DNA from 4 places in the Streptomyces sp. NPDC087901 genome. Region 1 is predicted to be linked to each of the others. Evidence: riboswitches for the same ligand, from Rfam matches in the RefSeq annotation. Region 1 holds a riboswitch; each other region holds the start of a gene.
The links. A riboswitch is a leader RNA that binds a small molecule or an ion and turns the genes downstream of it on or off. The one in region 1 is predicted to bind cobalamin.
Positions count from the first base shown of each region.

Region 1 (4,999 bases):
CGTGCGCAGTTCTTCTTCGGGTCGAAGGAGTACACGATCGCGGCCCGGATTCTGGGCGGACTCGTCGAGGAGGTGCCGGAGCAGGTCGCGCCCCGGTTGCTGCTGGCCCGGGCCTACTACCACTCTGCGCGGCTCGTCCGGGCCGAGACGGAGCTGCGCGAGGTGCTGGAGCGCGACCCCGTCGAGCAGTACGCACGGCTGATGCTCGGCCGCACGCTGGAGCGTCAGGGCCGACAGGCCGAGGCGGACACGCAGCTGCGGCTGGCGGCCGCGCTGTCCGGGGACTTCACTCCGGCCGGTGGCGCCTGACCGCCGTACGCACCGGGCCGCACCCGGAAATCCGGGTGCGGCCCGGCGGCACCGCGTGATACTCCACAGGGCATGACCGACCTCGTCACCCCACGCCTGCGCCTCCACCCGATGACCGTTGCCGATGCCGAGCAGGTGGCGGCGGGCCGGCCGGCGGACGGTGCGCGCTGGGCTCCCGGCTACCCCTGGCCCGGGGAGATGGCGGCGGCCACACGCTTCCTCGAGACCTGCGCGGCCACCGGCGACCCCAGTCCGTTCGCGAATTACGGGATACAGCGCCGCGAAGACGGGCTGGTCATCGGCGGAGTCGGCTTTCACGGGGCGCCCGACGAGAAGAGGCACGTCACCATCGGGTACGGACTCGTGGAATCGGCGCGCGGCATGGGGTACGCCTCCGAGGCGCTTCGCGTACTGCTGCGGTTCACCCGCGACCGGGGCGTCGCATGCGTGCACGGGGACACCGATCTCGACAACATCGCCTCCCAGCGCGTCATGACCGCAGTGGGCATGCGCCTCGTGAAGGAGGACGCGTCGCTGAAGCACTACCTCATCGACTGGGACGAACCCGCCGGGCCGGAGTGAGACTCCTCGGTACGCGGCGGAGCCCGCCGGGATCTCCCGGCGGGCTCCGCGCGTGCCGTCGACGCGCTGTACACGTCCTGCCGCACACGTCACGCCGCTCGGGCCCCGGAGTGCGGCCCGGTGGCCGCCCCCGGACTCAGCCTGCGACGGGGGCCGGGCGGTTCGCCTTGCCGTCCTCGGCCGTGACCGCGCGAGGCCCCGGCACCAGCAGCCGTTCGGTGAGGTAGCCGAAGACCAGCCCGAAGGTGGTCCAGAGCGTGACCTGTACCGCGAGTGTGGCCAGCCTGAACTCCCAGAGGAGGGAGGCCGGGAAGTCCTTTCCGACCTCGTTGAACGAGGGCAGGAAGGCGTAGGCGAGCCCGATCACCAGCACATAGCCGGCTGCCGCCGCGATGGTGGCGTTCCAGTTGCCCAGACGCGGAGCGAGCCGCCTGCCGAGGATGACGGCGGCCACGGCCAACAGGATGCTGAGCGCGACCATCAGGAAGAACAACGCGGTGCGCCGGCCGATGGTGTCGGGGTTGCCGACGGCCGGCGGGTTCGCCGGGTACTTCAGGAACGGCACGATGTACACGGTCAGCAGGGCAGCTCCCGCGATCAGCGCAGCCGTCGCCCGGGGGCCGAACCGTCCCAGCCGGCCGAGGGCGTAACAGAAGACGAGCGCGGCGATGCCGCCGACGGCGATACCGAACACGAGCACACCGGTGGCGAGGCCGCCGGTGGCCTGCATGCCCCGGCTGACGAGTTCCTCGCCGCCGCCGTGGTCGTGACTGTGGCTGTGCGCCTCTTCGAGGGCGATGGCCGCGTCAACGCGTGACTCGCCGAGGAAGTACGCCACCGCGAGCGCGAACGCACCCGCGACGAGGCCGGCCAGCATGCCGCGGACCAGCAGAGCTCTGACAGATATGGAGTTCATGAGGGATTCCCCTGGATCAGCCGGATGGATCAGTGGCAGGGGAAACCGAGGAGGTGACGGCCGTCGTGGACCCACTCGTGCACGCCTTCGCCCGAGATGAGCGCGGTGGCGCCCTGCTCGGCCCCGACGAAGTACAGCAGGATCAGCATGACGATGCCGAGGAAGACCGCCCAAGGAGCAATGGCCTTGAGCGAGATGGGGGTGATGGCGGGTGCGACTGTGGCGGGGGCAGCAGTCTGTGCCATGGCAGAACCTCCTGAGGGAACACGCGTCCCGATCGTGGTACCTGAGACGAAGGTGCTGGGTCTGACTTCCCGTACAGGTACGGGTTCACAGTGGCGCGACCGTGCCGGATTCTCACCGGACTTCCGTCACACCCTCGTCGTGTCGTCGCGACCATACCGCCTGGGCGTGACCGCCGCCATGGTGCCCGTGGGTCTGCCTGAAGTCCCCGGATGCCATGGTGTGCTTGGCCACGTGGCCCCAGTTCAGGGAGTTGAGAGCGGGAATGACGGTACGGGTGATGTTGATCTCACCGGGGATGAACGCCGCACTGCGCGAGGCCCGGTTCGCCGGTGACGCACCCCTCGACGACGCCGGACTCGCGCAGGCACGAGCCGCCGCCGCCTCGGTGCCGGCCGCGGACCGGTGGCTGCGGGGGCCGTCCCGGCGCTGCACCGGAACCGCGGAGGCGCTCGGCCTGCGGTCGGCCGCCGAACACGCCTTGCGGGACTGGGAGATGGGCCGCTGGGCCGGTGCACGACTGTCGGAGGTGAGTGCGGGCGAGCCGGATGGGGTGGCGGCCTGGCTGGCGGATCCGTCGGCTGCTCCGCACGGGGGCGAGTCGCTGCTGGAGCTCTGCGCCCGAGTGGGCACATGGCTCGACTCCCTGCACGAAGGTACTGCCGGCCGGGTGCGGGAGATGCCCGAGCCCGGCGCGCACAAGGACGGCCTCGGCCGGGTCCTGGGAGTGGCCGAGCCCGGCGTGGTCCGGGCCGCGGTCGTCCATGCACTGGCCCTCCCGCCGCAGGCGTTCTGGCGGCTGGACGTGGCCCCCCTGACGGTGACGGAGCTCAGCGGCAGGTCGGGGCGGTGGAACCTGCGCTGCGGCCGGCCGCTCGTACCGTAGGCGAGGATCTGACGTCCGCGTCCGGGAGCGGCAGGCACCGCGCGCCAGGCGGCACCCGCCCCGCGGGAGTCCTACCCCGCTCCTCCGTCCCCGCGCGCCGCATTGAGCCTCGCATCCAGGGTGATGGCGGCGTCGATCAGGGCCAGGTGCGTGAACGCCTGCGGGAAGTTGCCCAGTTGACGCCCCGTGAGGGCGATCTCCTCCGAGTACAGGCCCAGATGGTTGGCGTAGGTGAGCATCTTCTCCAGGACCAGCCGGGCCTGGTCGGTGCGTCCGGCCCGGGCCAGGGCGTCGACGTACATGAACGTGCACAGGGAGAAGGTTCCCTCCGAGCCGCGCAGGCCGTCGGGTGAGGCCTCGGGGTTGTAGCGGTAGACAAGGCTGTCGCTCACCAGCTCGTGTTCCATCGCGTCCAGCGTGGTCTTCCACATCGGATCGTCCGGAGTGATGAAGCCGACCGTCGGCATGCGCAGCAGGGACGAGTCGAGCACGTCGTTGCCGTAGTGCTGGACGAAGGCCTGCTTCTTCGGGTCCCAGCCCCGGTTGAGCACCTGCTGGTAGATCGTGTCACGCGCGTCCACCCAGCGGCCGCGGGCCGCGGGGCGGCCGTCGTCGTAGGCGATGCGGACGGCGCGGTCGAAAGCGACCCAGGACATCACGCGGCCGTAGGTGAAGTCCTTCCTGCCGCCACGGGTCTCCCACAGCCCTTCACCGGGCTGGTCCCAGTGATCGACCAGCCAGTCGAGAAGGGTGTGCAGTGCGGTCCAGCCGCGCGTGTCCAGGTGCATTCCGTGCTGGTGCGCGAAGTAGATGCTGTCGAGAGCCTCACCGTAGATGTCCAGCTGCAGCTGGCTCGCCGCTCCGTTGCCGATACGGACCGGGGCGGAGCCCCCATAGCCCTCCCAGTGACCCAAGGTCTCCTCGACGAGGTCGGAGGAGCCGTCGACGCGGTACATGATGTTCAGTGGCCCGGTGCCGCCTTCGTGGCCGGCCTCTTCCTTCACGCGGTCGTGCAGCCAGCTGATGAACGCCCTTGCCTCCTCCCGGAAACCCAGGCCCAGCAATGCGTACACGGAGAACGACGCATCACGGATCCAGGTGAACCGGTAGTCCCAGTTGCGCTCTCCGCCCAGCTGCTCGGGCAGTCCCGCCGTGGGAGCGGCCACCAGGGCGCCGGTGGGCGCGTACGTCATGAGCTTCAGTGTCACGGCCGAACGTTCCACCGCTTCCCGCCACCGCCCCGCATAGGTGGACTGGCCGAGCCAGGAGCGCCAGAACTGGACGGTCTCGTCGAAGAGTTGCTCGAACTCCGCCACGGACACCTCGTGCGGCGGCCCGTCGGGGGACGACTCCAGGACCAGGCCGCGCTGCTGGCCCGCTTGCAGGGTCAGGGTGAAGCGCAGGTCGTTGTCGCCCGAGAGGATGTTCAGCAGCCGCTCGTCCTGCGGCTCGCGGACGGCATGGACCGCGAGGTTCATGTCCTGTGAGGTGAACAGGGCCCCGCGCTCCGTGATGTGCAGCTCGTGCGGTTTACGGCCGTAGTCGAAGCGCGGAGCGATCTCCCCCTCGAACGTCACGGTGCCCCGGACGCAGCGCAGCATGCGGACCAGACGGTGCCTGGCCGTCGCCGCCGTCCCGGTCACCGGCATGAAGTCGACCACCTCACCGGTGCCCGCCTCCGTCATGAAGCGCGTCACCAGGACGGCCGTGTCGGGATGGTAGAGCTGCTTGCTCGTGTAGGCGTCGGCGACCGGCCGGACAGTGAAGTGACCGCCCTTGCCGCGGTCGAGCAGAGCACCGAAGACACTGGGGGAATCGAAGCGCGGACAGCAGAACCAGTCGATCGTCGCGTCAGTGGTCACGAGAGCCGCGGTCTGCAGATCACCGATCAGACCGTGGTTCTCGATCAGGGGATATTCGTCCATTTTGCACCCCTTTCGGCGCCGACTGTCCATCGTATGCCGACGACGACACCCCGTCCTGCCGAGGCAATGAGGCGAGGTGGCGGCGGGTTGCGGGCACCGCACCGGCCGGGCCCGCCGGGACCGTAGGCTCTGCACATG
Region 1 is NZ_JBIUUC010000009.1:215,865-220,863, forward strand. It holds gene ACIOEW_RS26575 (tetratricopeptide repeat protein) at 1-309, shown strand, start outside; gene ACIOEW_RS26580 (GNAT family N-acetyltransferase) at 382-891, shown strand; gene ACIOEW_RS26585 (CbtA family protein) at 1,028-1,807, opposite strand; gene ACIOEW_RS26590 (CbtB-domain containing protein) at 1,837-2,052, opposite strand; adenosylcobalamin (AdoCbl) riboswitch at 2,098-2,191, opposite strand; gene ACIOEW_RS26595 (histidine phosphatase family protein) at 2,316-2,936, shown strand; gene ACIOEW_RS26600 (glycoside hydrolase family 15 protein) at 3,008-4,891, opposite strand; gene ACIOEW_RS26605 (TetR/AcrR family transcriptional regulator) at 4,997-4,999, shown strand, end outside.

Region 2 (4,999 bases), on a different contig from region 1:
GCCGATCATGTGCTGCTCGGCGGGCGACATCTTGGCGAGGTCCGCCACGTCGGAGTGGAGGTCGACCTCCTCCACGTGCCAGGTGTTCTTGATCGCGTCCCGGTAGCGCTCGTAGAAGTCCGGGTAGCGCATCGGCCGCAGGGTCAGTTCGAAGCCCGGGTCGAGAAGGTTCTTGTCACGCATGATTACTGGCACGCCTCGCAGGACTCGGGGTTTTCCAGGGAGCAGGCGATCGCGTCCGCGTCGGGCGCGGCTGCCTGCTCGGGGATCGGGGCGGCGGACGCCGCGCGGGCGATCCGGGTCGCCGGGCGGGAGCGCAGGTAGTACGTCGTCTTCAGCCCCTGCTTCCAGGCGTACGCGTACATCGAGGAGAGCTTGCCGATCGTCGGCGTCTCCAGGAACAGGTTCAGCGACTGGCTCTGGTCGAGGAACGGCGTACGGGCCGCCGCCATGTCGATGAGTCCGCGCTGCGGGATCTCCCACGCCGTGCGGTACAACGCCCGCACCTCCTCGGGGATCCAGGCGAAGCCCTGCACCGAGCCGCTCGCCTCGCGCAGCGCCTCACGGGTCCGCGCGTCCCACACGCCGAGCTTCTTCAGCTCGTCCACCAGATACGCGTTGACCTGGAGGAACTCACCGCTGAGCGTCTCGCGCTTGAAGAGGTTGGAGACCTGCGGCTCGATGCACTCGTACACGCCCGCGATCGAGGCGATCGTCGCCGTCGGCGCGATGGCCAGGAGCAGCGAGTTGCGCATACCGGTCCTCGCGACCCGGGCGCGCAGGGCGTCCCAGCGCTCCGGCCAGTTCAGCTCGGTGTCGTAGTGGTCCGGGTGCAGCACACCGCGGGCGGCACGCGTCTCGGACCAGGCGGGCAGCGGGCCCGAGCGCTCGGCGAGGTCGCAGGACGCCTCGTACGCCGCGAGCATGATCCGCTCGGAGATCTTCGTCGACAGGGCGCGGGCCTCGGGGGAGTCGAACGGCAGCCGCAGCTGGAAGAAGACGTCCTGGAGGCCCATCGCGCCCAGACCCACCGGACGCCAGCGGGCGTTGGACCGGCCGGCCTGCTCGGTCGGGTAGAAGTTGATGTCCACGACCCGGTCGAGGAAGGTCACGGCCGTACGCACGGTGGCGTCCAGGCGCTCCCAGTCGATCGTGCCGTCGGCGACGAACGCGCCGAGGTTGACCGAGCCGAGGTTGCAGACGGCCGTCTCGCCGTCGTCTGTGACTTCGAGGATCTCGGTGCACAGGTTCGAGGAGTGCACGACCCGGCCCGGCTCGGCGGTCTGGTTCGCGGTCCGGTTGGAGGCGTCCTTGAACGTCATCCAGCCCTGGCCGGTCTGGGCGAGGGTCCGCATCATGCGGCCGTAGAGCTCACGGGCCGGCATGGTCTTGCGGGCCAGGCCCTTGGCCTCGGCCGCGCGGTAGGCGGCGTCGAACTCGTCGCCCCACAGGTCGACCAGCTCGGGCACGTCGGCCGGGGAGAACAGCGACCAGGTGCCGTCCGTGTCCACCCGGCGCATGAACTCGTCGGGGATCCAGTGCGCCAGGTTGAGGTTGTGCGTACGCCGCTGGTCCTCGCCCGTGTTGTCGCGCAGCTCCAGGAACTCCTCGATGTCCGCGTGCCACGTCTCCAGGTAGACGGCGGCGGCACCCTTGCGCCGGCCACCCTGGTTGACCGCGGCGACGGAGGCGTCGAGCGTCTTCAGGAACGGGACGATGCCGTTGGAGTGCCCGTTGGTGCCACGGATCAGCGAACCGCGGGCACGGATGCGGGAGTACGAGAGGCCGATGCCGCCCGCGTGCTTGGAGAGGCGCGCCACCTGGTGGTAGCGGTCGTAGATCGAGTCCAGCTCGTCCAGCGGCGAGTCCAGCAGATAGCAGGAGGACATCTGCGGGTGCCGGGTACCGGAGTTGAAGAGGGTGGGGGAGGAGGGCAGGTAGTCCAGCCGGCTCATCAGGCCGTACAGCGCGGCGACCTCGTCCAGGGCGCGCTCGGAGGTGTCCTCGGCGAGCCCGGAGGCGACGCGCAGCATGAAGTGCTGCGGCGTCTCGATGACCTGCCGGGTGAGCGGGTGGCGCAGCAGATAGCGGCTGTGCAGGGTGCGCAGGCCGAAGTAGCCGAAGCGGTCGTCGGCGCCGGCAGTGAGCGACTGACCGACCAGCGCGTCCAGGGCGGCCGCGTGGAGCGTCACGAACTCGGCCGTGCGGTCCGCGATCAGGCCCTCACGGTGCCCGACGGCGACCGATGCGGAGAACGACGTCGCGCCCTGCCCGGCCGCCTCGTCCGCGATGGTGCGGGTGAGGAGACGGGCGGCGAGCCGGGAGTAGGCGGGGTCCTCGGAGATCAGGCCCGCGGCGGCCTCGGTGGCCAGCGAGCGCAGCTCCGCCTCGTCCGACCGGGCGTTGCGGCCGCGCAGTGCGGCGGCGGCGACGCGTCCGGGGTCGGTGTCGGGCAGATCGGCGGTGAGGTCGGTCAGGGTCCGCAGCAGTGCGGTTCCCGGCCCGTCCTTCGCGGGTCCGCCGGACCGGACCGTTTCGGCCTCGGCTGCTTCGGACTCGGCCGCTGAAACCGGATCGGCTGGCGCGATGGTCACGCGGTGCTCTCCCTCGCTCGGCTCGGGGCCTTCGGGGAGCGGGGGCAGCCGGGCGGAGCGGGACCCGGCAGGGCAGCGCTCCGTGCGGCGTCCACCGGCCCATCCACGAGGCCCGGACGTCTGGGCATCCGGATCGGTCGAGCCGGATGCGCTGTCGGCAGGACCTCGGACTAGGGAGTGCACAAAAGCACACCGAACACACCGTTGCGGGACAGTTCCGGATTCGCACCGGATTTCCCTGCGGCGACAGCGAGCACGAGCATACATGTGGGGGCTGCCGGATGCGGCAGCCCCCACATGTTGTGTCGTACGAGATCTTGGTGCGCCCTTACGGCAGGGGCCGGAGGTCCAGACGGTACGTCAGCAGCTTGAGGTCGGCGATGGGATTCCAGTCCCTATCGGGCGTCCGTACGAAGCCGAGGCGCCCGTAGATCCTATGGGCTCCGTGCATGGCCGGCTGCGTCGACAGGACGAGCCCCGTGACCCCCGCGGTGCCCCGTGCGCGGTCGATACAGGCCCGTACGAGGGCCTCGCCGGCCCCGGCGCCACGGGCCTCGCGGGAGACCGCCAGCATCCGGAACTCGGCCTCGTCCGCGGCCGCGATGTCGGCCCACGGGTTGCCCGGCCGGGCGTAGGTGACCCCGCCCAGGACGCGGCCCCGCGCGTCGGCGGCCACCAGCACCTCGGCCTCGGCGGCCCGGCGGGGTACGTCGCGCAGCTGTACCAGATACGGATCGTCGGCGCCGTAGTCCAGGAGCCCGTCGCCGAGATAGGCCTCGGCGGTGATCTCGCCGAGGAGCGTGTGCTCGGCGGGCTCGACCGGCCGGATAGCTATGTCCATGGGCGGAAGTCTGCCGTACGGGCGGGCCGTGGCCGCAAGCGATTTCCGCGGCCCGCGTGAACGGGCCGCCGCACCCCTCCCAGGAGGCGTGCGGCGGCCCGTTCACGTGCGTGGCGGTCAGTGGCCGCCCGGCGCGCCGGCGGTGGCCGGCGGGAGCTCCGTCTTCACGCCCGGGTCGCCCGAGTCCGCGGTGTAGTCGCCCGGGGAGGTCTCGTCGATCCCGGCGGGCGCCTTCACGGCGTTCAGGACGAACGTGAGGACGACGACCACCACGACGTTCAGCACGAAGGCCGTCAGGCCGATGTAGCCGATCTCGCCGAGGCCGGGGATCTCCTTGGAGGACCCGCCGAAGTGCTTCTGGGTCGGACTGGCGACCCCGTACGCGGCGGCCGTTCCGTAGATCATGCCGACCGCCCAGCCCGCGAGGAGCGCCCAGCGGTGGAACCACCGGGTGAACAGCCCGCCGACCAGGGCCGGCATCGTCTGGAGGATCCAGATTCCGCCGAGCAGCTGGAAGTTGATCGCGACCGTCTTGTCCATCGTGAGGACGAAGGCGAGCGCGCCGACCTTCACCAGCAGCGACACCAGCTTGGAGACCTTGGTCTCCTGCGCGGGTGTCGCGTCGGGCTTCAGGAAGTCCTTGTAGATGTTGCGGGTGAACAGGTTCGCCGCGGCGATGGACATGATCGCGGCGGGCACCAGGGCGCCGATGCCGATGGCGGCGAACGCGACTCCCGCGAACCAGTCGGGGAACATGTTCTCGAACAGCTGCGGGATCGCCAGCTGGCCGTTGTCCACCTTGACTCCGGCGGCGATCGCCATGAAGCCGAGCAGCGCGAGCAGGCCGAGCATCAGCGAGTACAGCGGCAGGATCGTCGTGTTGCGGCGGATCACCTCACGGCTGCGGCTGGAGAGCGTCGCCGTGATCGAGTGCGGGTACATGAAGAGCGCCAGTGCCGAGCCCAGGGCCAGGGTGGCGTAACCCCACTGGCCCGCCGCTCCGGGCGCGAGTCCGGCCACCGGTTTGCCGGCCGCCTCGTTCTTCGCCGAGAACGCCTCGCCCGCCTTGGCGAAGATGTCGTCGAAGCCGCCGAGCTTGATCGGGATGTAGATGATCGCCACGACGATGACCAGGTAGATCAGGCCGTCCTTGACGAACGCGATCAGCGCCGGGGCGCGCAGGCCGGAGGAGTACGTGTACGCGGCGAGTACCGCGAACGCGATCAGCAGCGGAAGGTCCTTGATGAACCAGTGGGTGTTCTCGCCACCGCCGACGCCCATCACATCCAGAACCGCCTGGATGCCGACGAGTTGGAGCGCGATGTACGGCATCGTGGCGAGGATGCCGGTGACGGCGACCGCCAGCGAGAGCCCCTTGGAGCCGAAGCGGCCGCGGACGAAGTCCGAGGTGGTGACGTAGCCGTGCTTGTGCGACACCGACCACAGACGCGGCAGGAAGGTGAAGATCAGCGGGTACACCAGGATGGTGTAGGGCACCGCGAAGAAGCCGGCCGCGCCCGCCGCGTAGATCGCCGCAGGAACGGCGACGAAGGTGTACGCGGTG
Region 2 is NZ_JBIUUC010000008.1:273,076-278,074, reverse strand. It holds gene ACIOEW_RS25080 (ribonucleotide-diphosphate reductase subunit beta) at 1-183, opposite strand, end outside; gene ACIOEW_RS25075 (ribonucleoside-diphosphate reductase subunit alpha) at 186-2,594, opposite strand; cobalamin riboswitch at 2,733-2,870, opposite strand; gene ACIOEW_RS25070 (GNAT family N-acetyltransferase) at 2,923-3,435, opposite strand; gene mctP (monocarboxylate uptake permease MctP) at 3,553-4,999, opposite strand, start outside.
Region 2: linked by a shared signal. The riboswitch ahead of ACIOEW_RS25075 (ribonucleoside-diphosphate reductase subunit alpha) and the one ahead of ACIOEW_RS26590 (CbtB-domain containing protein) in region 1 are both predicted to bind cobalamin.

Region 3 (4,999 bases), on a different contig from region 1:
GCAGCGAACGCTACGCGGGCGGCACCGACGCCTGGGCCGAGAACATGGCCCTGATGTGGACCTTCCGCGGTATCCCGACGCTCTACTACGGTTCGGAGATCGAGTTCCAGGCCGGCAAGAAGATCGACTGCGGGCCCAGCTGCCCGCTGGCCACCACCGGACGCGCCTACTACGGTGATCACCTCGCGGGCGACGTCACGTCCTCGGAGTTCTCCAAGGTCGACTCCGCCACCGGCGAGGTCGCCGGCACGCTGTCCCAGCCCCTGGTCAAGCACGTCCAGCGGCTCAACGAGATCCGCCGGGCCGTGCCCGCCCTGCAGATGGGCCAGTACTCCACCGTGGGCATCACCGGGCAGATGGCGTACAAGCGCCGCTACACCAGTGGTACGACGGACAGCTTCGCCCTCGTCACCGTCACCGGCGGGGCCTCGTACACCGGGATCCCCAACGGCACGTACAAGGACGCCGTCACCGGTGACACGCAGGTCGTCAGCGACGGAAAGCTCACCGTCGCCGCACCCGGCAAGGGCAACATGCGCGTCTACGTGCTGAACGGCCCGGGCAAGATCGGCGCAGCGGGTCCGTACCTGAAGTAGCCAGAAACCAGCGGTACTTCAGTCGCACAGCAGGTGCCCCGGCGGGCCGGTGACTCCGGCCGCCGGGGCACCTGCACACTCCGGGACGGCTACGAACCGCCGTCAGCCGCCAGCAGGGCCTCGCGGCCGATCATGGCGGTCGACCCCGGGGCCGTACACGCGTAGGCGCCCGCCACCGCGCCCAGACGGGCCGACCCGAGGGCGTCCCGGCCGTCGAGCCGTCCGTACAGGAAGCCGGTGACGAAGGCGTCACCCGCACCGTTGCTGTCCACCACCGGAGCCGGCGGGACCGTCGCCGGAACGTGGACCGGGTCCTGCCCGCCGTCACGGGTGAGGACGTACGACCCCGCCGCGCCGTCCGTGGCGACCACCGTGCCGGCACGGCCCTCACCCAGAATCTCCCGCATCACGGCGGGCGTGCGGTCTCCCGTCGCCGCCGCGCTGAAGAAGACGAGATCGGACCGGAGAGCGAACTCCCGCTGGTGATCGCCCAGTCCGTCCCAGTCGTGCAGATCGGTGGAGACCGGGATGCCCAGGGCCACGATGTCGTCGTAGAGGAAACGCGTGAAGTTCATGATGGACAGATGGACGTGGCGGGCACGCCGTAGCCGGGGAAGATAGAAATCCTGGCGCATCCGCAGATCCTCCGGATCACGGGCGTCGTAGAACGACATCCGCCGGCCCGTCGCGTCCACCAGGTTCACCGCACGGCGGGTGCCCGCCGCCGAGATCAGCGGGTGGAACTCCACATCGCCCTTGGCCAGCCGCTCGCGCACCTGCGCACCGGTCCAGTCGTCGCCGATGCAGTCGAGCAGCGCGACGTCCAGCCCCAGCGCGCGGGCGCCCAGGGCCACATTGCCCCCGGTGTGACCGGGCCACTCCTCGATCGGGCCGACCATCACCGAGTCGGCGAGCGGGACCGGCAGGGCGTCGACGCGGACGATCGTGTCCACCCCGCTGCCGCCGACCACCAAGACGTCGTATTCCGTTTGTTGTTGGACCACTGCTCCGCCTCTCCGTTCCCGCCGTGATCAGTATGGCCGACGTCCCGCACAGACATCCGTCTCATCAGGAGGTCCGGAATGTGAACAACGGCGTGGTGTGCGCGGCAGTCCTCTAGGGTGGGATGTGCAGCTGGTTCGCCCTGCCCGCCAGGCAGGCGCGTCGCAAGAGGGAACCCGGTGGGAATCCGGGACTGCCCCGCAGCGGTGAGCGGGAACGACCGCCGTCATACGCACTGGACCCGAAGGGCCCGGGAAGCGACGGCCAGTAGGAGTCTGCCCCGGCAGACGTGCCCGCGAGTCCGAAGACCTGCCCGCAGCCCGCACCCGAACCCTCGGATGCGGAGATCTCGGTGACCTCGTGGGCGGGTCGGCGGCAGACAGCGGGTGGACGGGCACCGAAAAGGTGCGGTGATCCGCCCGGTCCGTCATCCTTTCGCGCCCTCGTCCCGATCCGGGATCCGCAGGAGACACGCTCGCGAAGGAGAGCTACGTGACATCCGAATCCACCTCGGCGACGGCAACCGCCACCGTGTTCGGCTACCCCCGCCAGGGCCACCACCGCGAACTGAAGAAGGCCGTCGAGGGCTACTGGAAGGGCCGCGTCACCGCCGAAGCCCTCCGGGAGACCACCGCCGCCCTGCGCCGGGCCAACTGGGAGGAACTCGCCGCCGCCGGCATCGGCGAAGTCCCGACCGGTGACTTCTCCCTCTACGACCACGTCCTCGACACCAGCGTCATGGTCGGCGCGATCCCGGAACGTCACCGGGCCGCCGTGGCGGCCGAGCCGCTGGACGGCTACTTCGCGATGGCCCGAGGCAGCCGGGAGACCGCGCCGCTGGAAATGACCAAGTGGTTCGACACCAACTACCACTACCTGGTACCCGAACTGGGCCCGGACACCGTGTTCGCCGCCGACTCCGCCAGGCAGGTCGCCGAGTTCCGCGAAGCCGTCGCCCTCGGCCTGACGGGCCGTCCGGTCCTCGTCGGCCCCGTCACCTACCTCCTGCTGGCCAAGGCGGCCCCGGGCGCCCCTGCCGGCTTCGACCCGCTGTCCCTGCTGGACCTGCTGCTGCCCGTCTACGACGATGTGCTCGCCGACCTCAGGGCGGCGGGAGCCGCATGGGTGCAGCTCGACGAGCCCGCCCTCGTCCAGGACCGCACGACCGCGGAACTGGACGCGGCAGACCGGGCCTATCACCGGCTCGGCGGCCTTGACGACCGACCGAAGCTCCTGGTCGCCTCCTACTTCGGGCGGCTCGGCGACGCCCTGCCCGTCCTGGCCCGGACGCCGGTCGACGGACTGGCCCTCGACTTCACCGACTCCGGCGCCGGCAATCTCGCCGATCTCGCCGCCGTCGGCGGTCTGCCCGGCAAGCGGCTGGTCGCGGGCGTCGTCAACGGCCGCAACATCTGGATCAACGACCTGGGGAAGTCACTCGCCACGCTGGGCACCCTGCTCGGTCTCGCCGGCCGGGTGGACGTCTCGGCCTCCTGCTCGCTGCTGCACGTGCCGCTGGACGCCGCAGCCGAGAGCGGCATCGACCCGCAGGTCCTCCGGTGGCTCGCCTTCGCCCGCCAGAAGACCACCGAACTCGTCGTCCTCGCCCGCGGACTCGCGCGCGGAACCGGCGCCATCGCCACCGAACTCGCCGAGAACCGGGCCGCTCTGGCGTCCCGGGCGGGATCCGCACTCACCCGGGACCCGGCCGTGCGGGCCCGCGCCGCGGCCGTCACCGATGCGGACGGCCGACGCTCGCAGCCGTACCCCGAGCGGACCGTGCTCCAGCGCGCGCACCTGGGACTCCCACTGCTGCCGACCACCACGATCGGCTCCTTCCCGCAGACGGATGAACTGCGCACCGCCCGGGCCGACCTGCGGGCCGGGCGGCTCGACGGCCCTGGCTACGACAAGCGGATCGAGGCCGAGATCCGCGAAGTGATCGCCTTCCAGGAGGAGGCCGGGCTCGACGTCCTGGTGCACGGCGAGCCCGAACGCAATGACATGGTCCAGTACTTCGCCGAACAGCTCACCGGCTACCTCGCCACCAGGCACGGCTGGGTCCAGTCCTACGGCAGCCGCTACGTCCGTCCCCCGGTGCTCGTCGGCGACATCTCACGGCCGGATCCGATGACCGTCCGCTGGACCGCGTACGCGCAGTCGCTGACCGCACGCCCCGTGAAGGGCATGCTCACCGGGCCCGTCACCATGCTCGCCTGGTCGTTCGTCCGCGACGACCAGCCAGTCGCCGAGACCGCCCGCCAGGTCGCCCTGGCCCTGCGCGACGAGGTCGGCGACCTGGAGGCGGGCGGCACATCGGTCATCCAGGTCGACGAACCCGCCCTCCGCGAGACCCTGCCGCTGCGGGCCGCCGAGCACGCCGCATACCTGGCGTGGGCCACCGAGGCGTTCCGCCTGACGACCGGCGGAGTACGGCCGCAGACCCAGATCCACACCCATATGTGCTACGCGGAGTTCGGCGACATCATCAACGCCATCGACGACCTCGACGCCGACGTCATCAGTCTGGAAGCTGCCCGCTCCCACATGGAGGTCGCCCGGGAGCTCGCTGACCACGGCTACCCGCGCGAGGCGGGCCCCGGTGTCTACGACATCCACTCGCCCCGGGTGCCGAGTGCCGGCGAGGCGGCGGCCCTGCTGCGCACGGGACTCGACGCCCTCGGCGCGGAGCGGCTGTGGGCCAACCCGGACTGCGGGCTGAAGACCAGGGCCTGGCCCGAGACCCGGGCCTCCCTGGAGAACCTCGTCTCGGCGGCCCGCGTGGTCCGGACGGAACTGGCCGGCGGCGGCGCCGCCTGACCGGAGCAGGGGCCGGGGCCGGAGCAGCCGCCACCTGGCGCGCTCCGGCCCCGGCGGTGCGGCCCTGCCGGATGCGGCCCCGGCGGTGCGGCCGGGCACCGGGGCCGGATCCGGCAGCCCGCACTATGCGCCGAGGCCCTGCGCAAGGCCGTGTGGGACGAGCGGTCCGCCCGGGACAGGGCCCGGGGGGTGGCTGTTCTCTGCGCGCGCCCGGGATGCCTGCTGGCTATGCTCGATCAGGGGCCGACAACCTGAAACGTGGAGGCACCCATGCTGCCGCTGCCCGAACCTCGCGACTTTCCGCCGCGCATCGCCACCGGCGCGTTCATCCTCAACTCCGGCCTGGGCAAGCTCAAGGCGGACGAAGCGACCCAGCAGGGCCTGCACGGTATGGCTTGCACGGCCTACCCGTTCCTCAAGAAGATCGAGCCCGACCGGTTCACCCGGCTGCTGGCCTGGTCCGAGATCGCGGTCGGCAGCAGCCTGCTCGTCCCCTTCGTGCCGACCAGGCTTGCCGGACTCGCTCTTGCCGGGTTCTCCGGCGGACTGGTCGGCCTGTATCTGCGGGTGCCCGGGATGCG
Region 3 is NZ_JBIUUC010000013.1:52,534-57,532, forward strand. It holds gene ACIOEW_RS31230 (carbohydrate binding domain-containing protein) at 1-596, shown strand, start outside; gene ACIOEW_RS31235 (carbohydrate kinase family protein) at 686-1,600, opposite strand; cobalamin riboswitch at 1,715-1,930, shown strand; gene metE (5-methyltetrahydropteroyltriglutamate--homocysteine S-methyltransferase) at 2,091-4,418, shown strand; gene ACIOEW_RS31245 (hypothetical protein) at 4,689-4,999, shown strand, end outside.
Region 3: linked by a shared signal. The riboswitch ahead of metE (5-methyltetrahydropteroyltriglutamate--homocysteine S-methyltransferase) and the one ahead of ACIOEW_RS26590 (CbtB-domain containing protein) in region 1 are both predicted to bind cobalamin.

Region 4 (4,999 bases), on a different contig from region 1:
TTCTCAACCTCGTAGGCGCGTTCCTGTCGGTGGAGGTCGCAAAAACGATCTCCGGCGGGATCATCAACGAAGACGGGCTCAGAACCGAGGTCATCTTCGCGGCGCTCGTCGGCGCCATCCTGTGGAATCTGCTGACCTGGCTGGTCGGCCTGCCGTCCAGCTCCTCCCACGCACTGTTCGGCGGCCTGATCGGCGCCGCGGTGATGTCCGCCGGCTGGTCGTCGGTCGACGGCGGCACCGTCGTCACCAAGGTGCTGCTCCCCGCGGTCGCCGCACCGGTCGTCGCCGGTCTGGCCGCGCTGCTGGCCACCAAGCTGACCTACCGCATCGGCGGGAAGGTCACGGGCGGCGCCCAGGAGAAGGCCACCGCGAAGGGTTACCGCGCCGGCCAGATCGCCTCGGCCGGGCTCGTGTCTCTCGCGCACGGCACCAACGACGCGCAGAAGACCATGGGCATCATCACGCTCGCCCTGGTCACCGGCGGCGTCCTCTCCCCCGGCTCCAACCCGCCGGTCTGGGTCATCGTGTGCGCCGGCCTCGCCATCGCACTCGGCACCTACCTGGGCGGCTGGCGCATCATCCGCACCATGGGCAGCGGCCTGACCGAGCTGAAGCCGCCGCAGGGCTTCGCTGCCCAGACCAGTGCGGCCACCGTCATCCTGGCCTCCTCGCACCTCGGCTTCTCCCTCTCCACCACCCAGTCGTGCTCCGGTGCCGTCATGGGCGCGGGCCTCGGCCGCAAGGGCGGCGTGGTCCGCTGGTCCACCGCCACGCGGATGTTCGTCGCCTGGGGTCTGACCCTGCCGGCCGCAGGTCTGGTCGGCGCGGGCGCGGAGTTCCTCACCAAGCAGGGCACCTGGGGTGTCGTGGTCGTCGCGGCGCTGCTGATCGCGGGCTCCGGTGCGATCTGGATGCTGTCGCGCCGCAAGCCCGTCGGGCACGACGATGTCGCACCCGGCGGCCAGGACGAGGGCGCAGCGGCCGGTGACGACGAGCCCGCGGGCGTCGTCACCACCGCAATCGCGGCCGTCAGCCCGCCGCCCACGGCGGCTGCCATGACCCACGACCTCACGGCCACCATCCCGGCCCCGGCCGGACCGGTCACCGACCCGGCCCGACCCGCCACGGTCTGAAGGACTGTCCCTCAGGGACCCCAAGAGCCTCCGGTAAGGACAGATCCACATGAACATCGACTGGGCAGCCCTCGGCACCGTCTTCGGCGTCTCCCTCGTCGCCACCATCGCGCTGGTGGGCCTCTTCACCCTCGGCATCGTCGGCCTCTCCAAGCAGCCGGAACCGGCCGCACAGGGCGGACCGGCCGGGGGGTCTCTCCTGCTGGCCCGCACCGGCGCGTACGTCTGCTTCGGACTGTGCGCCGCGGCGGTGGCCTACGGCATCTACCTGATCGTCGCCTGAGCCCCACCACTCACTCCCCGCTCCTTCGCATCGGGCCGGACGCACCACGTGTGCGTCCGGCCCGATGTGCGTCTGAGCACACTGCGCCGTCGCAGGTCAACGGCAAGTTGACGGGCGTTCGCGGAGCGTGGTGGACTGCCGGAGCCATTACGGCGACAGCAGAGGAAGCCGGTGCGAATCCGGCGCGGTCCCGCCACTGTCACCGGGGAGCAGCCCCCCACCACGGAAGTCACGGTCCACACGCGGACTGGAAGACCGGGGGAACTGCGGATCCGGAAGCCAGGAGACTCTCGTCGCCGTCACGTCGAACCAGGGCGCGGACCCTGAGTGAGGACATACCGCCATGCCCGGCTGCCGTGCGTCCAGTCCTGTGCTGCTCCTGCCAGCAACTGCCTGTCCAAAGGTCCTTCGAGGCGCAACGGCCGGCTGAACCGTGCGTGCCGATCGCATCTTCGCGTACGGCGCCACGGCCGGTCTGATCGGCGATCTGCTGCTCGGTGACCCCCGCAGGGGACACCCGGTCGCCGCCTTCGGGCGGGCCGCGGCAGGCGTCGAACGCCGTCTGTGGCACGACCACCGCGGCTGGGGCGCACTGCACACCCTGGTCTGCGCCGGAGGCGCCGCCGGGGCTGCCGCGCTGGCCACCCGTGCGCTGCGCCGCCACCCCGCCGCGTCCGTCGCCCTGACCGCCGCCGCCACCTGGTCCGTCGTCGGCGGTACGTCGCTGGGCCGCGAGGCCCGGGCCATCGGCGGCGCGCTCGCCGCCGGGGACATCGGCCTGGCCCGTGAGCGGCTGCCGCATCTGTGCGGCCGCGACCCGCAGTCCCTGGACGGGCCGCAGATCGCCCGCGCCGTCGTGGAGTCCGTCGCGGAGAACACCTCGGACGCCGTCGTCGGCGCCCTGGTGTGGGGGGCGCTGGGAGGGGTCCCCGGACTCGTCGGGTTCCGGGCCGCCAACACGCTCGACGCGATGGTCGGCCACAAATCGCCCCGCTACCGGCGTTACGGCTGGGCCTCGGCCCGCCTCGACGACCTCGCGGGCTGGCCGGGCGCCCGGCTGACGGCCCTGCTCGCCGTGGCCGCCGGGGGGCGGCCACGGGGAGCGGTCCGGGCCTGGCGGGCCGACGCGGCCAAGCACCCGAGCCCCAACGCGGGTCCGGTGGAGGCCTCTTTCGCGGGCGCACTCGGCGTACGGCTCGGCGGGACGCTCGCCTACGGCGGCCGGGTCGAGCACCGCCCCGTACTCAACGGGGCCACCGGCCGGGCGGTGGAGAGCGAGGACATCGAGCGTGCCGTACGACTGTCGCGCCGGGTGAGCGCGCTGGCCCTCGGCGTGAGCGTGGCGGCCCGCCTGGGCGCGGGACTCGCGGCACGACGGATCACGGGGGCCCGTACCGCGGGAACTCGACTCCCGGGGACCCGTACCGCAGGGCCTCGACTCTCAGGACGGAGACCGACATGAGCGGCGGACTGCTGGTCGCCGGGACCACCTCGGACGCGGGCAAGAGCGTCGTCACCGCGGGCATCTGCCGCTGGCTGGTGCGCCGGGGTGTGAAAGTGGCACCGTTCAAGGCACAGAACATGTCGCTCAACTCCTTCGTCACCCGCGAGGGCGCGGAGATCGGCCGCGCCCAGGCGATGCAGGCCCAGGCCGCCCGGGTCGAGCCGACCGCACTGATGAACCCGGTCCTGCTCAAGCCCGGCGGCGACCGCTCCAGCCAGGTCGTCCTGATGGGGCGCGCGGTGGGCGAGATGAGCGCCCGCGGCTACCACGGCGGCCGGCAGGAGCAACTTCTGTCCACCGTCGTGGACTGCCTGGAGCAGCTTCGGGGCACGTATGACGCAGTGATCTGCGAGGGGGCGGGCAGTCCGGCCGAGATCAATCTGCGGCGCACGGACATCGTGAACATGGGCATCGCGCGGGCCGCACGCTTCCCGGTGGTGGTCGTCGGAGACATCGACCGCGGAGGGGTCTTCGCCTCGTTCTTCGGTACGACGGCACTGCTCTCGGCCGAGGACCAGGCGCTGATCGCCGGCTACCTGGTCAACAAGTTCCGCGGTGACGTCTCCCTGCTGGAGCCCGGCCTTGACATGCTGCGCGATCTGACGGGACGGCCGACGTACGGCGTGCTGCCGTTCGCCCACGGCCTCGGCATCGACGAGGAGGACGGCCTGCGGGTGTCGCTGCGCGGCACCGTACGGGAGTCGGTCGTCGCCCCGCCGCACGGCGAGGACATCCTGCGCGTCGCCGTGTGCGCCGTTCCGCTGATGTCCAACTTCACCGATGTGGACGCTCTCGCCGCGGAACCGGGCGTCATCGTGCGGTTCGTGGACCGTGCCGAGGAACTGGCCGACGCCGACCTCGTCATCGTGCCCGGCACCCGCGGCACCGTGAAGGCGCTCTCCTGGCTGCGCGAACGCGGGCTCGCCGACGCGCTGCGGCGGCGCGCCGCCGAGGGCCGTCCGGTCCTCGGCATCTGCGGCGGCTACCAGATCCTCGGCGAGGAGATCGAGGACGACGTCGAGTCGCGCGCAGGGAAGGTCGACGGGCTCGGGCTGCTGCCCCTGCGCATCCGGTTCGACCGCGAGAAGACCCTCGCCCGGCCGGTCGGCGAGGCACTCGGCGCCCCGGTCGAGGGGTACGAGATCCACCACGGCATCGCGGACGTGCGCGGCGGCGAGCCGTTCCTCACCGACGGTCGGGGACAGCGCCTCGACGGCTGCCGCTCCGGCGCCGTGTGGGGCACCCACTGGCACGGTTCGCTGGAGAGCGACGCGTTCCGCCGGCGCTTCCTGACGGAGATCGCGCGGGCCGCCGGCCGGCGCTTCGTCCCCGCCCCCGACACCTGCTTCGCCGGGCTGCGCGAGGAACAGCTCGACCGGCTCGGCGACCTGATCGAAGAACACGCGGACACCGACGCGCTGTGGCGGCTCATCGAGTCGGGTGCACCGGCAGGACTTCCCTTCATCGCCCCCGGAGCACCTGGAACACGCGCATGAACGCCCCGCTGTCCGCCCCGCTGACCACCGTGCTGCTGTTGTCGACCGCTGACACCGACCTCCTCGCCGCCCGTGCCTCGGGCGCGCCCTTCCGGATCGGCAACCCGACCCGCATCGATGTCCACGAGGAGCTCCCCGCTCTGATCGAGGGCTCCTCCATCGCCGTGGTCCGCCTGCTGGGCGGCAAGCGCGCCTGGGAGGACGGGCTCGCGAAGCTCAAGGCCTCGGGCATCCCGACCGTGCTGCTCGGCGGCGAGGCGGTGCCGGACGCGGAACTGATGGCCGAGTCGTCCGTACCGGCCGGCGTCGTCGCCGAGGCGCTGCGCTACCTCGTGGAGGGCGGCCCGGGCAACCTCGTCGAACTGGCCCGCTTCCTCTCCGACACCGTCCTGCTGACCGGGCACGGCTTCGCCGAGCCGCAGAAGATGCCCGAGTGGGGGCTCCACGGAAGCCGTACGTTCACCGAGGGCCGCCCGACCGTCGGCGTGCTCTTCTACCGGGCGCACCACCTCTCCGGCAACACCTCGTTCGTCGACGTGCTGTGTGACGCGGTCGAGGCACGCGGCGCCAACGCCCTGCCCGT
Region 4 is NZ_JBIUUC010000019.1:69,914-74,912, reverse strand. It holds gene ACIOEW_RS37070 (anion permease) at 1-1,133, shown strand, start outside; gene ACIOEW_RS37065 (hypothetical protein) at 1,183-1,416, shown strand; cobalamin riboswitch at 1,577-1,706, shown strand; gene ACIOEW_RS37060 (cobalamin biosynthesis protein) at 1,850-2,878, shown strand; gene ACIOEW_RS37055 (cobyric acid synthase) at 2,875-4,416, shown strand; gene cobN (cobaltochelatase subunit CobN) at 4,437-4,999, shown strand, end outside.
Region 4: linked by a shared signal. The riboswitch ahead of ACIOEW_RS37060 (cobalamin biosynthesis protein) and the one ahead of ACIOEW_RS26590 (CbtB-domain containing protein) in region 1 are both predicted to bind cobalamin.